4 regions of the Lysinibacillus pakistanensis genome follow, and region 2 is predicted to be linked to each of the others. Evidence: riboswitches for the same ligand, from Rfam matches in the RefSeq annotation. Region 2 holds a riboswitch; each other region holds the start of a gene.

Region 1 (3,772 bases), 1.7 Mb from region 2:
ACTAACTAAGTCCTGAATTAGCTCTACATATGTTTTATAGCCTATGATCATATCACTCTGTTGTAATGCCTCCACAGCCCGATGCGTAATATGATTAAAATCACCAGGCCCAAAGCCAACTACGAAAATCTTCCCTTTTTGCGCCATTTTGTTACCCCTCTTTCACCTTTTCGATGCCTTTAATGGCTGTTGTTTGTGCTGTCCGCTGTAATGTGCCCTCACGAAGCGTAAAAACATGTTCATGGTGCAGTGACTCATGATGTAAATCCTGCACAAGTGCCCTCGCATGTTCAGTTGTTGGCACACGGTACCAATTCCCTTGCGGATAAGCAATGACAACACATGCATCCTTACATCTGCCATTACAACGTGTCCGGGTTGTATGTATTTTTTTATCAAGTGCCTGCACCTGTATCTCATCACGAATGGCTTGCGTAATTTCCTCTGCTTCTTTTTTCATACAGCTACTGCCATTACAAATAAAAAGATGTGTCTGCATCCCCTCTAAATTCCAAGTAGTCATCGTTGTTCTCCCCTCAATACGTTTAGGAACAAGAAAAACCTTTACTCTAATCGAAGAGTAAAGGTTTTGTAGAAGCCAAATAAAGTCGAATAAATTACAGGTATTCGCCTTTGCTTCAACTTCTCCCTCCGAAAAGTTTGCATGCATCATTCCATAAGCAGGTTTCCTGACTTAAGCTTCCATTTACTTTCGCGCCTTCCCAAGTTTGCACTAGTGGCATTTGCGATTTCATCAGCTATTACAGTAGCGGGGGCTGTATTGGACTTTCACCAATTTCCCTATTATCTTGAAAATATTCAAGCACTTATGTATGTTTTTATATCAAATTTGTATGTTTAACATGAATTTAAAACTGTCTCTATCATATCTTAAAATTTTAAAATTACAATATTTCTCTCTAAAATTGTGACATTTTCATTAAAATTTCATCAAAAAATTCGTAGAAAAAAGAAAAATTTCTCTTTTATTTTATCAGAATTTTCTAGATTGTACCTCAATTTTAAAAATTTTTTCTAAAAAAAGATAGCACCATGATGGAAAATTATGTTACACTTTGTCGTGAAATCTCACAACTTCATCTTTTTTCGGTGCGAAGTGCTTATCATTTCGCTTAAAAGGGAAGCCGGTTCAAGTCCGGCGCGGTCCCGCCACTGTACTAGGGAGTTTTATAGAGAATGTCACTGTCCAACGGATGGGAAGGCCTATAAAATGAGGAACTAAAGCCAGGAGACCTGCCGAAAAGAATGTGAACGTTTCAACCTACGAGGATAGGTGTGCGGCTTAGTAGAATCGAATTCTATTTGTTTTAGCTATGCACTTTTCCCATGGAGAAGTGTTTTTTATTTTTCGCACGCTAATTCAAAAACTATATGTAAGGAGGAGAAGTTTTGAAATTCTCAGGCTGGAAGCTTAGTTATTTCTTATTGGCATTTTTATTTGTGCCAAATCGTGCATTCGCCATGCATATAATGGAGGGCTTTTTACCAATTGAGTGGGCCATTTTCTGGTGGGTTGTATCTATTCCATTTATTATTTTAGGATTACGTTCAATTCGTAAAACGATCGATGCAAACCCTGAAACAAAAATGATTTTAGGACTATCAGGTGCCTTTGCCTTCGTCTTATCAGCATTAAAAATTCCTTCAGTAACTGGAAGCTGCTCGCATCCAACAGGAGTTGGACTCGGTACAGTTCTTTTTGGTCCATTAGCAATGAGTGTAATCGGAACAATTGTATTATTATTCCAAGCTTTACTTTTAGCGCATGGAGGGCTTACAACTTTAGGAGCAAATGCCTTTTCTATGGCAGTAGTTGGTCCAATTATTGCTTATTATGTATTTAAAGGCTCGCAAAAAATGGGTCTTTCATTTTCTTTAGCTGTGTTTTTAGCTGCTATGCTTGGTGACTTAGGTACATATATTGTCACTTCTGTTCAATTAGCTCTTGCTTTCCCTTCTGAGGTTGGTGGCTTTATGGCGTCATTCACAAAATTTGCAGGTATTTTTGCATTAACACAAATCCCTCTTGCTGTTAGTGAAGGGATTTTAACCGTAGTCGTGATGAACTTCTTGAAAAAATACAATGTGAGCGAATTAAAAGCATTACATGTTTTTTCAACAAAGGAGGCACATTAGAATGAAAAAAAACTTATTACTGCTAGCTATCGTTGTGTTATTAGCAATTATCCCTCTATTCATTCAAAAGGGTGCAGAATTCGAAGGAGCAGATGGTGAAGCAGAGGCAGCAATCGGTGAAATAAATGCTGACTACGAACCATGGTTTGAAAGCTTATGGGAACCACCAAGTGGAGAAATTGAAAGCCTACTATTTGCACTACAAGCTGCTATAGGTGCTGGATTTATCGGATACTTTATTGGCTTAATGCGCGGCAAACATAAAGAAAGTTAAGTATGTTACTCATTGATAAGTATGCATATATGAATAAGCTAGCGTCTGTTCATCCGCTAGAAAAAATGTTGTTTTCTTTTGGACTATTATTATTGTCGCTTATCATGAGAGATGAACGAATTTCACTCATTACATTTATTGTAATGAGTGCTTTTATCATTATAGGCGCTAAAATCCCTGTGAAATATTATTTAAAACTATTATTGTTACCCGGATTTTTTTTACTATCTAGCTTACTATCTATTCTAATTTCAATAGCCCCAGCGGCTAACGAATTACCTGCACATATTTGGGCATTTTCTTTCAATGATTGGACAATTTTTGTGGGCAATGCAAGCTTAGTTACAGCAAAGCAACTTTTTTTCATCGTTCTAGGCAGTGTCAGTTGTTTATATTTTTTAATCCTAACAACATCTGTACAGTCTATTTGTCATGTGTTACGACAATGTAGAATTCCTGCCCTGTTTGTTGAACTAGTGGAATTAACATATCGATTTATTTTTATTTTTTTAGACAGTATGCAAAAAATTCATCTTGCTCAGCAGGCACGACTTGGTTATCACTCACCTGCCCAGTGGCTACGCTCTATATCTATGCTTATTGCCGCATTATTTGCTGAAATGTTCCAACGAAGCCGTGAACTTAATAATGCCATGCAAGCACGAGGTGGCGAAACGGTCTATTGGCAGGAGAATGCAACCTATAGCATGAAAAACTGGCTAGGTATTGCAGCTATCTTACTATTCCTCATCGTGTATGGAGGGTTTTTCTAATGACCACAGACTTTTACTTTGAACTAAATCAGCTTTCTTACGCCTATGCAGATGGGACACACGCCCTAACAGATATTACACTCCAAATTCCGAAGGGCAAAAAAATTGCCTTACTTGGTCATAATGGAGCGGGAAAATCTACATTATTTCAGCATCTCAATGGCATTCTTAAACCAACTACTGGAACGATAGCCTTTTGTGGCGAGGAGCTACATTATAGTAGAAAAGCATTAAAAGAGTTACGTCAACAGGTTGGCATTGTTTTTCAGGATGCAGACAATCAGCTGTTTTCTGGTACAGTAAAGCAGGATATTGCATTTGGACCTTTGAACCTCGGCTGGACAACTACAAAAATAGAGGAAAAAATGGCTTGGGCAGTTGCACAAACAGAGGTGGAAGCATTACTCGATAAACCAATACATTTTTTAAGTGTGGGTCAGAAAAAACGGGTAGCCGTGGCAGGCGTACTAGCAATGGAGCCATCTGTTTTACTATTGGACGAGCCAACCGCAGGACTCGATAATTATTATGCTGCACAAGTTTTGCAATATTTAGCGAAATTAGAAAA
Region 2 (3,772 bases):
ACCTCACATTCTATTGAAGAAATAAGAAGGTCAATCACAGATTTTCGTGATCAATTATGCCTCGGTATAATTGTGTCTGGAATCGGCTTTGTGTTTACACAAAGAACTCCTTTTCGATTCCGTGACATCCGCCGGAGGCTTTAACTTCTTTCAGCAGGTGTTTGGACACCCTCTGAAAAGCAGCTTAAATTCGCATTCATCTCACCACCTATAGAGGTGGGAGACTTCTGCTGAAAGAAGTTAAAAAACCCTCTCCTTCAAAATACAACCTGAAGGTTAAAATTAGGTTAAAAAATACAAAAAAGCTGCCCTTATTTGGGACAGCTTGCAGTTTTTATGTTTTATTTAAATAACTCAGGATAAACAGCCTTTGCTACTAGCTCAACAGCTTCACCAATACGAGGGCCAGGACGGTTTGTAATATCATTATCTATATAATAGACTGCTTTGTTTTGAATAGCTGTGATAGAATTCCACCCATCACGCGTAAGAATTTCTGCTTCTGGGTCTTTTGTATAGCCTACCGTAGTTAAAATAACTTCTGGATTTTTCGCAATAACATCTTCTTCGGTTACTTTTTTCCAGCCTTGGAGCTCAGCAAATACATTGCTTACATTGGCAATATTTAAAATTTCCTGTTGGAATGTACCAGAGCCCGCTGTATAGATGTCTGGCTTTGGACTAATTTCTAAGTAGATATTTTTTGGTGCTTTTACATCTTTAACTTTTGCTTGTATCTCAGCAATTTTTGTTTTTATATCTTCATTTAATTTTGCACCTTTATCTTCAATTCCCATAACCGTTGCTATCTGTTCAATATCTCCATATACATCATCAAATGAAGCTGCGGATTGAATGGCAAATACTTTTACACCTGCATCTTCAAGACTTTTTAGAGCATTTAAGTTATCTTCATCTTTTCCTGTTGTATAAGCAATGACAACATCTGGCTTCAAAGCTAAAATACGCTCACTATTAAACGTAACAGAATTAGAAACACGTTCAATTTTTTCTGCCTCTTCCGGATACGTATCATAGTCAGTTGCCCCAACAATTTGATTGCCGACACCTAAAGCAAATAAAATTTCTGTATTACTTGGTTGTAATGAAATAATTGTTTTAGGTACTGCATCAAACTCAACCTCTATACCACGGTCATCCTTCACTTTATAGCCTGCTTTTTCGATTGGTTGATCTTCCTTAGTAATATCCTCTTTAGTAGTTGCCTCATCCTTCGCACCACAACCTATTAATATGAGCGACAGCATAATTACTGAAAGCCATTGAAGCTTCAACAATTTCTTCATTTTATTTTTTCTCCTTTTTCTTTTTCATAGGGTATGACTTGCTTACAAACGGAATTTCAGCAATCCCTGCTTGCTTATTCATATAAACGGCCATCACAAAAAATACATTGGCTAGTAGTCCTAAATAATCAAAAAGAATTGTCGGTACTTCCTTTTCGTCAGATACCTTATGCAAAATACGATAAGATTTTTTTGCCTCACTACGACATACATGTAATGCAGTAGCAGCCTCTGTTCCTTGAGGTAATACAAAGCTCTGGATCTCTTCTTTTACATAACTAACATGAAAATCATAGCGAGCACTTAGCCATGCTAAATCCTCTTCAGTGACCGCTAATTTACCTCGAACCGAGCCATTAACATGGTAGGTCATTGGCAAGATTGTAGAGAGATCTTGTGCAACAACCTCTACTTCCTCTTTTTTTACTGCTGTCAAAGCCATACCAATATGTGTAGTAAGGCTATCTGTTCGAATTTCAAAATCCACTGTAGATGCTTTTTCACGCATAAATGGATAACAAGAATAACGCGCATCCTTTTTCAACTCTAAATCCTCGCTTTCTTTACACAATCAATTGTGTCCCAACGTAATTGCGTCTGGATTTTTCTTGATTCAAAGGCGTATGAAAGGCCCGCCGATAGGAAAAAACTGCATTTATCCTGCCCATATAAGGGTCTGAATCAAAATAAAAAACGCCGTTCCTACTCCTAAGGAACGACGAAAATAACATAATTAGAATCGTATATAGATACGAAAGAGACTACGTATTTGCCGCATATCCTCCTAGCTTCCGAAGAGTATTTATACGTTCAAATAAAGGTCGGTCTCCTGGCTTGTACAGTGTCCATCACTTAATGTAATGTATGTCATAAACACCTTCCCATCAAATTGACAGTGGTCTACGATTATGATTCCTGTACTTACAGTTGCGGAAACAGCTTCGGATTTTCACCGAATTCCCGATTATACTATCTTAGTACCCTTATCCTGCAAGAGCTATTCACTTATAAAGCAGTTTATCACATATTATTATGAAAAACTATAAAGATAATAGTTTTACAATTGTACTAGAAATTTATAGGATTTTTTCAATAGCCTGCTCGATATCAAGCTGAGAATCAGTAGGCTCAAAGCGTTCTACTGTTTTACCATTTGCATCGATTAAGAATTTTGTAAAATTCCAGCGGATATTACGTCCTTCTAAAAAACTAGGTGCTATTTGAACTATTGATTCTGCTAGCATTTTTTCCTGCATACTTGCTTTTCCAAATGAGCGGTAATCGACCTCATGCTTTAAATAATTAAACAGCGGATGTGTTGCATCACCATTGACCTGCACTACCTCAAAAATCGGGAATGTTACACCATAGTTAACCTGACAAAGTTGTGTAGTTTGCTCACCATCTTCAGGGTTTTGATTTCCAAATTGATCGCAAGGAAAGCCTAACACAACAAAGTTTTCCTTGCCATATTTGTCGTACATTTTTTGCAAGTCTTCGAACTGATATGTAAAACGACATTGATTAGCTGTGTTGACAATTAACAGCGTCTTTCCTCGATAGGTCTCCATTGATAAAATCTCACCATTCGGCTTCTTTACTAAATAATTATAAATACTCATGTATGAATCCCCTTACTTTTTTCCTATATTATAGTAAACTTTTTTCTATTCATAAAAGGATTTGCATTAAAAAAAGCCATTCCATTATTTTTAACGGATGGCTGCCCTATATTTCTTTTTGTATTTCATATCTTGCTCTTCCTCAATTAAACGTTTCACAATGTCTAGCACCTTTGAATTATTCGTAGCATCATATAATTTCTTAAAAGATACTACAATATCATAACGTATTAATGTTGGATGTTTTTCATCTAGACATGTCTGAAATCTTTTAGCCAAATAAGAAATAACTAAATCCCGTTGTACCTGCCCTGCTAAACCTATTTTCCAGATGGCCTGTAGAGTATTACTTGCTGTTGCAGTATTTTCATCATATGTCACTGCCCAAATCTTTAAAAAGTCCTCCAATACTCTTTCTTCTGGATCACTTTTAGCTGCTAATGCGCATAAAAATTGTGCTGCAAGCGCGCGCATATGACCATCTTTATATGTAAGAGCTTGAACAAGTTGTTCCCAAACTGCATATGTCCAATCAACTGGTTCTTGCATAATTTTCATCAATTCTTCGTAAGATTCGTATTGAATTTCACGGTCACGCTCTGTTAAATTACTAAAAAGCTGCAAAATTTCTTTTTCCATCATTCATCCCTACCTTTATTGTGTCAGAACGTAAAATTTTTATGGTACACTTATCTTAATTTGCGTAAAGAAGGTGAATATATGAATAAATTAAATACTAGGAAACTGATATTTAGATTAATAATGATTATTTCTATAATCGTAGCTGCATATTTTATTATCCCTGTTTCCGTACCAATCATCTTAGCTGGAGCCACCGCATTT
Region 3 (3,772 bases), 160 kb from region 2:
CTTCGTAATTTATTTATATATGTGGGTGGGTTTGGGTTATCCTTTGCGCTATTATATGCCTCCTTTAACTATTTACAGTTAAGCATCGCCTATGTTGTATGGATTGGTATTGGGACTGTTGGGGCTGTCCTTGTAAATATTATATTTTTCGGCGAATCCAAAAACCGTACCCGTTTGATTAGTATCGTTGCCATTATCATTGGTGTAGCAGGTTTAAAAGCCATATCTTAATTTATTTTGCTGCTAGCTTCGGTAGAATTTATTAATAATGTTTGCAGTAAATGAAGCATTATCCTCCATTAACCACAGTCCTATTAATGATAAACAACATGGCGTATCCGTACTAAGTGATACGCCTTTTTTCATACTATCAATATTTTAATATTTTCCTTGTATATTGCTCCGATACATACGTTAAATACGGCTTACCTGTAAGAGGATGAGTTTGTATATCGGCATAAACACCAAATACATCTTGTAACAATGCTGGTGTAAGCACTTCTTCCGGTGTACCAAAGCAAACGATTTGACCTTGCTGTAAAACATAAATTTGATCGCAATACATAGCCGCAATATTTAGGTCATGCAAAGCAGCAACAACGGTTAAATGCAAAGTTTGAATTAAATCCATTAGCTGTAATTGATGCTGTATATCTAAATGATTTGTTGGCTCGTCTAAAATAAGTATCTGTGCTTGCTGAGCAAGTGCACGTGCTACCATCACCCGTTTTTTTTCTCCACCTGACAAAGAGCTGAAGCTACGTTTTTCTAAATGTGTGATACCTGTTTGATTTAATGCATCCTTCACAATTTGAAAATCTCGTTCTTGATCAAGTTCCAATAGTTTTTTGTGAGGTGTTCTTCCCATACTTACTAAGTCATGTACTGTAAAGTCAAATAAAACCGGTGTTTCTTGACTTACTACCGCCAAATTTTTAGCAATGTTTTTACTTGATTGCTTAAAAATATCCTGCTCATTTAACAGAACCGTACCATTTTCAGGCTTTAATAGGCGGTACATATTTTTTAATAAGGTTGACTTCCCGCTACCGTTTGGACCAATTAGCCCAACAAATTGCTTTTCCCTTATTTGCATACTAACCTCATGCAATATGCGTTGATCCTGAATGGAATAGGATACCTGCCTTGCTTCTAATGTCATAGGTTTAATCTCCTTCACCGAAAGAATAATTATTACGGCGCAGTAGCCAAATGAAAAATGGTCCTCCACAAAAAGCAGTAATAATTCCAATCGGCATTTCTTCAGGAGCTATCAAAATTCGAGCAATCGCATCTGCCCAAACTAAAAAAATACCTCCTAATAAAGCACTAATTGGTATTACATATTTATAGTTAGAACCTACAATTATGCGAACAATATGTGGAATAATTAAGCCAACAAATCCAATAGAGCCGCTTACTGCAACAAGCACACCCGTTAATAAAGATACTAGTAGGATAAGCTGTAAACGAAACTGTTGGATATTGACGCCTAATGTAACTGCTGCCTCTTCCCCAAGCAATAATAAATTTAAATGACGATAATGGAGCCACAGTAAGGCAAACACGACGATGAAAATGGCTGTAGGAATAATTATATTACTCCATTTTGCACCAGCCAGACTTCCAAGCATCCAATACATAACTGCCTTAATTCCACCCTCTTGCTTTGCCATCATTAAAATAAAATTCGAAATAGCAGATAAAATAAACGATACTGCCATTCCAGCAAGTAAAAGTCTAAAGACAGATATTTTTCCTCCAACACGAGCAAGGAAAAACACTAACAATATGGCAAGTAGTGATCCTAAAAATGCAGATACTGAAAGAGCAAAAATTCCTAGGAATGAAAATGCACCTAAAATAATAACAGCTGTAGCACCGACTGTTGCCCCTGAAGATATTCCTAATATGTATGGTTCAGCTATAGAATTACGCACAAGGGCCTGTATAGCTGCTCCTGCAATTGCTAAGCCTGCTCCTACGATGGCAGCCAACAAGACGCGTGGCACCCGTATTTGCCAAATGATAATTTCTTGCGAGCGACTCCAATCCTGCTCTATAAAATTTTGGACGATTGGAATTTTGGACAGGATAACCTGCCACACATAAAGTGGTGTGATGGAAACAGATCCAACCATAACAGCCAAAGTCATAGAAATGATTAGAATTAGAAACAGAGACAGTGATAATAGTATAAATTTTTTATTCATATGTATAATACTCCTAATCAACCGTAATAGATATGAAGCAATAAAAAAGAGTATTTCATGCATAGTATGCATAGAAATACCCTAGAATCATCAACAAAGTCAGAAAGATTTCCTTCTATTATCCGTAAATGCGTTCATCCTCGTGGGCATTACAACTATCACTAAATGGCAGGTCTCCTGGCTTCGAATCAACGTTTTATGATTACCTTCCCGTTCCTTAAACAGTGGCTAAATCATCATAAAACTCCTCATTACAGTTGCGGGACAGCGTCGGATTTTCACCGACTTCCCTTTTAAGTGACACTTTGTATAAGATGTCACACCATTAGTATCCAAACTATTAAAATTATGACGATTCTATCATACATTTAAGTAGTTAGTCTATTAATTATCATTGAGTTAACCTAATATAAATTATAGGTTGACACAAATATTTTATTTTCATACACTATTAATAACTTTAATAGACAGGAGTGAAATTATGGCAACAGTTGCAGAACACTCTCATCATAGATTAAGAACAGTAGATATTGCCTATATTGGATTATTTTCAACATTAATGATGATTGGTGCAAATATTACTTCTATTGTCCCTTTCATGTCTGTAGGCGGAGTCCCCATCACATTGCAAACTTTCTTTGCTATATTAGCTGGACTCGTTCTTGGTAGTAGAAAGGGGGCACTTGCTTGTACGGTATATATGTGCATTGGCTTAGCTGGTGCACCTGTATTTGCACGTTTTGGTGGCGGCTTTGGACAAATCTTGAGCCCTACATTTGGCTTTATTGTCACATTTATTTTAGCTGCATTTATCGCAGGACTGATTGTTGAGCGTAGCGGAACAAAGAAAAGCTATATTGTTGCTGCAGTAATTGCTACAGCTATTAATTATTTACTAGGGACAAATTGGATGTACTTTGCTTATAAGCTATGGGCTAGCGCTCCAGATGCTTTCAATTATAAGATGGCCTGGCTTTGGATGATGCCACCTTTGCCAAAGGATATTATTTTAGCAGTCTTTGCTGGTATTTTTGCGCATCGTCTACAAAGGATATTAAAAATAATACCAATAAAATAGTTGAATTCTTAAAACGCCAATCCTACTAGATGGTGTATTTCTTTTAATCCTTCCATTATTTCTGCACATTTATTTGCTACATTAGATGTAAATAGTGAGGAGGAATAATGGAGGAAGATAAAAAGAAGTTGGTATATTAGTTTCCTAACAGTAATTACTTTACTAGCGTTATCAGCTTGCTCTGACAAGACAGAATCAGGAACTAAAAAGGACAATGACATTGAGCAGAATACAAAGATGGATCATTCAACAATGGACCATTCTAGCTCGGGTGAGGTGCCCGTAGCGTTGAAAACTGCCATAAATCCTAAATTTCCAGTAGGAAGCACAGCTATTATTACCGATGGACATATGGAAGGTATGGAGGGAGCAAAAGCAACAATTGTAGGCGCATATGATTCTACTGCATATATTGTCTCCTATGATCCAGTTACAGGTGGTCAGCGTGTAGAAAATCATAAGTGGGTTATTCATGAGGAAT
Region 4 (3,772 bases), 2.0 Mb from region 2:
ATGAAAAATATTTAGATAGACTACGCCCGAGCCATTTCGTTGTCCAAGCTGATTGGAATAACTGAAAGAATTTTCTAATAGTTTTGCTACTGGGATTACACCACTTGCACGATTTAGAATTTCTTTAATTGGATCTCCTAAAGGACGTAAATCTGTTAAGTTTACTCCAACTCCACCACCAAGGCGTGATAGCTCCAAACAATACCCTATATTTTCAGCAATACTATTCATAGAGTCATCCATTGATAATTTAAAGCAGCTTACTAGTTCTCCACGTGCTTTCTTTCCACTATTTAATGCCGTTGGAGTTGCCGGCTGATACGCTTCCATCATCGCTTCAACAGAGCGTTCTGCTAATATTGTGTCGCCTTGTGCTAAGTACAAAGCAATAATAACAATACGGTCCTCATATTTTTCTAAAATTTCTTCCCCATCACGACTCTTCATGGCATAACTATCGTAAAATTTACTTGCACTCATAAAGGATGGGAAACGGAAATGATAATCATATGCCTTTTTGTATAGCTTTTTAATAAATTCCATCTCATACATATCGATAAATGCTTTTTCATAATAACCCTCATCGACTAAATAACGGATTTTTTCTTCAATATCAATAAAGTAACGTAGACGCACGTTTACATATTCTAAAAAGTAGCGGCGTGTTGCTTCTCGATCCTTTTCTAACTCTAATTGACCTGTTGTACTATAACGATTCAGTACATCATTATTAAGCTTTAAATATGTTTTCACGCGATGACCCTCATTTCATAAAACGTTTGTATTGCATCATAATCAGTTTGATTTCCTCGTAAATCTAATTTACGCACTAGAGGCACATGATACTTTGCTGCAATTTTCTCGCCAGCAGCGCCAAATACTGTATGTCCGAAATTACTGTTGCCGCTTACAACTACTCCCTTACAGTAATTCCCGTTTTGTTCTAAAAAACGAGCTACCTTTGCAGGGATATCACCTAATCCGTCTGTGTATGTTATTAAAAGGTAGGGCTCACTCAACAGTAATTCCTCAGACAGCTCCATTGATTTCCCCTTTAATTTTGAGACAACATTTCGGACATTACCTGTACGACTAGCATAAATAATCATAGTGAAATCAGCTCGATTTGAGAAACAATTTCCTTAGCATCTCCTATAAATGTCTCATTATATTCAAGTACTGGCACGCTTAAAAAGCCTGCATCTATAATAGTTTGCTTTGCTTTTTCATCATGATCAATATTTACAATTTCCGCTTCAATTCCTACTCGATGTAATTCAGATTTTACCCAAAGACATTTAGGACAAATTGTTTTTGTATAAAGTTTCATATAAATCCCTCTTTTCATAAAATAAAAAGCTATCTCTTCAAAGAGAGATAGCCTAAAATGGAAACGTTAAAAACACATAAAAATAGCTACGTCCCCACTCCTTAATCCCCGAAGAAATGATTGTTGTGTTTTATATAGGCAGGTCTCCTGGCTTTGCTTCATTCTCTGATTTCCTTCCCATGCGAAAGCACAGTGGCTTAAATCATCGTCAGCTTTACAGTTGCGGGGACAGCGTCGGTATTGCACCGAACTTCCCTATTAAACTACATATAGTAGTACCTTAATAAAACAAACACAATATATTGTTTTCCGATAGAACTAAGTGTACCATCCTTCAAAATAAAAGTAAATCTAGATTAGAGACTTCTTAATAGTAAGATTATTCGATATTTTCCGCAAAATGATATTAAGCAAGAGGATAAATAGTTATTAACGCCATAAAACGAACGCCTCCCTATTTCCTGATAAAGAATTATTTTTATGAAAGTAGTAACACTATGTATTTCCTTAATCAACTAATGTTAAAGGTTAAAGTCATTTTCCTGCCTTTCTTTGCAAGAAGTAATTATGTATATACTTTTTTGGAATATAACATCAAAAATATAGGCACAAGCTAATACAATAATTCTTTACATAAAAACAGTCCTTATTCCGAAGAATAATAGACTGTTAAACTTTTGATTGTTAATAAAACCTTACATATTATTCTAGCCAATAAATAAAGATAGTTCCTTATTAAATTCAGGCGTCCGGAGCATTTTATGTTCTCTATCATAGACTTCCTTCACTTTACCATTTTTCGAACTACAAAAGAAACTATTAGCCTCTTTACTCTTTAAATTATCATTTTTCCATTTGTAGTAAATTCTATTTGTTAGGAAAAGTATTTTCATTCCAGATTTTAGGCATGTATTTAAGCTGCCCTATTTAAATGTGTCACACATCCATCTATAAAATTTTTCCTTCTCTTCAAACAGTGGATAATGAGCTGATTGCTCAAAAGAAATAAATTCTTTTTTATCCGCTTCCATTACATCAAAATAATTTTTTGCTGCATTATATGAAGTCATAGCGTCGTATTTACCCATTACAAAATAAAAGGGTAACTCAAGTTTGGTAACTATCATAGGTAGTGGCTTATCAAAAATCTCTTTAACAAGTTGTGCTTGTGTCTTAGCTACTCCATTGTTATAGCGAATAAAATCCAACAAATTATATTCACGACTTAATAGTATATCGCCATCTGACATATTAATAAGTCTTGTAGCGCCGCCGTACTTCCCTACATAACCTCTTGGAGCCACTGACTCTCCAGCATGTATTTTTTCAGCGATTCCCTCTAAGTACTTCACATCTTCTGTATTTCCGACTTTTTTCGCTTCACTTATTGTATAATTCAAATTATCTATTTCACTTTCTTGCATATTACTCACCTGACCAATTCCAATATAGGCTTCATATTTTTCTGGAGCCTTATAAGCAGCCATTGTTCCTAAATATGTGCCGTAAGAATGACCTATTAAGATCACTTTCTCTTTACCAAATCGTTTTGAAATATAATCCGTAAGTTCTAATAAATCATCTACAAGTACATCTGCCGTTAAGTTAGAATAATCCTCATTAAAATGATACGATTTGCCGCTTCCTCTTTGATCGTAATTAACAACAGTGAAATCCTTTTCTAATAAGTCTTCGTACTTGGCATAAGGAATTTCGGACACACTCGGTCCCCCGTGTACATATATAATGACCGGGTTATTTTGATCACGACCCCTAATCATGATTTGCTGTTTTGTACCATTAATCTTAACTTGTTCTAAAACGCTAATACTGTTATCCCCTTTTATATTCGAAGTCCATGTAGGGCGAAAAAGTACTAATAACAGTATTAATATAATAATTACTCCAATATATTTTAATATTCTCTTTATATTTTTCATCTAATTCTATTAATTCCTTTCTGCTAATGTAAATTTAATTTATGATCCAATACATGCTTTTAAATGATTGTGAGGCTATTTTTTAGAAATCCTTATTGCACTAAACCTATTTTTGGGATATAAAATTAGTATTAATTGAAATGGATTTAAGCTTGTGTATTTTTACCTCCTTATTTATTACTCTACAAATGAAAGGTAATATGCTGTAGTGCCAGCAAGTCAATAAAAAGTCAATAAAAAAACGACATTTTTTGACCTTTGGCTAATACATATTACTTCTTTAAAAATAAGTGGCTTTTGCCATGAATTTAAATCTGATAATATAAAAAAGAGCGTAGACAAAGTCAGTTGAACTTTATCTACACTCTTTTACTTCAATGTTTCTTATCTGCTATAAGACTCTCTTCCATTGCTTTAATAATAGCTGAAGATCTATTTCTAACGTTTAATTTCGAATAAATGATAGAAATATAATTTTTTACAGTTCCAATTGAAAGATACA

Evidence for each region. A riboswitch is a leader RNA that binds a small molecule or an ion and turns the genes downstream of it on or off. The one in region 2 is predicted to bind cobalamin.
Region 1: another riboswitch for cobalamin. It lies ahead of QNH24_RS15730 (energy-coupling factor ABC transporter permease); the one in region 2 lies ahead of QNH24_RS24015 (hypothetical protein).
Region 3: another riboswitch for cobalamin. It lies ahead of QNH24_RS23245 (FecCD family ABC transporter permease); the one in region 2 lies ahead of QNH24_RS24015 (hypothetical protein).
Region 4: another riboswitch for cobalamin. It lies ahead of QNH24_RS07395 (glutaredoxin family protein); the one in region 2 lies ahead of QNH24_RS24015 (hypothetical protein).

Annotation. Positions count from the first base shown of each region.
Region 1 is NZ_CP126101.1:3,169,136-3,172,907, forward strand. Features, by position in the region: gene cobJ (precorrin-3B C(17)-methyltransferase) at 1-147, opposite strand, end outside; gene QNH24_RS15725 ((2Fe-2S) ferredoxin domain-containing protein) at 152-523, opposite strand; cobalamin riboswitch at 663-845, opposite strand; cobalamin riboswitch at 1,092-1,276, shown strand; gene QNH24_RS15730 (energy-coupling factor ABC transporter permease) at 1,411-2,157, shown strand; gene QNH24_RS15735 (energy-coupling factor ABC transporter substrate-binding protein) at 2,159-2,431, shown strand; gene cbiQ (cobalt ECF transporter T component CbiQ) at 2,434-3,204, shown strand; gene QNH24_RS15745 (energy-coupling factor ABC transporter ATP-binding protein) at 3,204-3,772, shown strand, end outside.
Region 2 is NZ_CP126101.1:4,830,467-4,834,238, forward strand. Features, by position in the region: gene QNH24_RS24010 (ABC transporter substrate-binding protein) at 342-1,307, opposite strand; gene QNH24_RS24015 (hypothetical protein) at 1,309-1,851, opposite strand; cobalamin riboswitch at 2,110-2,307, opposite strand; gene QNH24_RS24020 (glutathione peroxidase) at 2,384-2,929, opposite strand; gene QNH24_RS24025 (hypothetical protein) at 3,020-3,568, opposite strand; gene ytvI (sporulation integral membrane protein YtvI) at 3,650-3,772, shown strand, end outside.
Region 3 is NZ_CP126101.1:4,667,437-4,671,208, forward strand. Features, by position in the region: gene QNH24_RS23235 (DMT family transporter) at 1-231, shown strand, start outside; gene QNH24_RS23240 (heme ABC transporter ATP-binding protein) at 371-1,162, opposite strand; gene QNH24_RS23245 (FecCD family ABC transporter permease) at 1,167-2,213, opposite strand; cobalamin riboswitch at 2,364-2,555, opposite strand; gene QNH24_RS23250 (biotin transporter BioY) at 2,695-3,291, shown strand; gene QNH24_RS23255 (YdhK family protein) at 3,529-3,772, shown strand, end outside.
Region 4 is NZ_CP126101.1:1,566,376-1,570,147, reverse strand. Features, by position in the region: gene nrdE (class 1b ribonucleoside-diphosphate reductase subunit alpha) at 1-753, opposite strand, end outside; gene nrdI (class Ib ribonucleoside-diphosphate reductase assembly flavoprotein NrdI) at 750-1,109, opposite strand; gene QNH24_RS07395 (glutaredoxin family protein) at 1,106-1,330, opposite strand; cobalamin riboswitch at 1,451-1,628, opposite strand; gene QNH24_RS07390 (alpha/beta hydrolase) at 2,254-3,270, opposite strand; gene QNH24_RS07385 (response regulator transcription factor) at 3,645-3,772, opposite strand, start outside.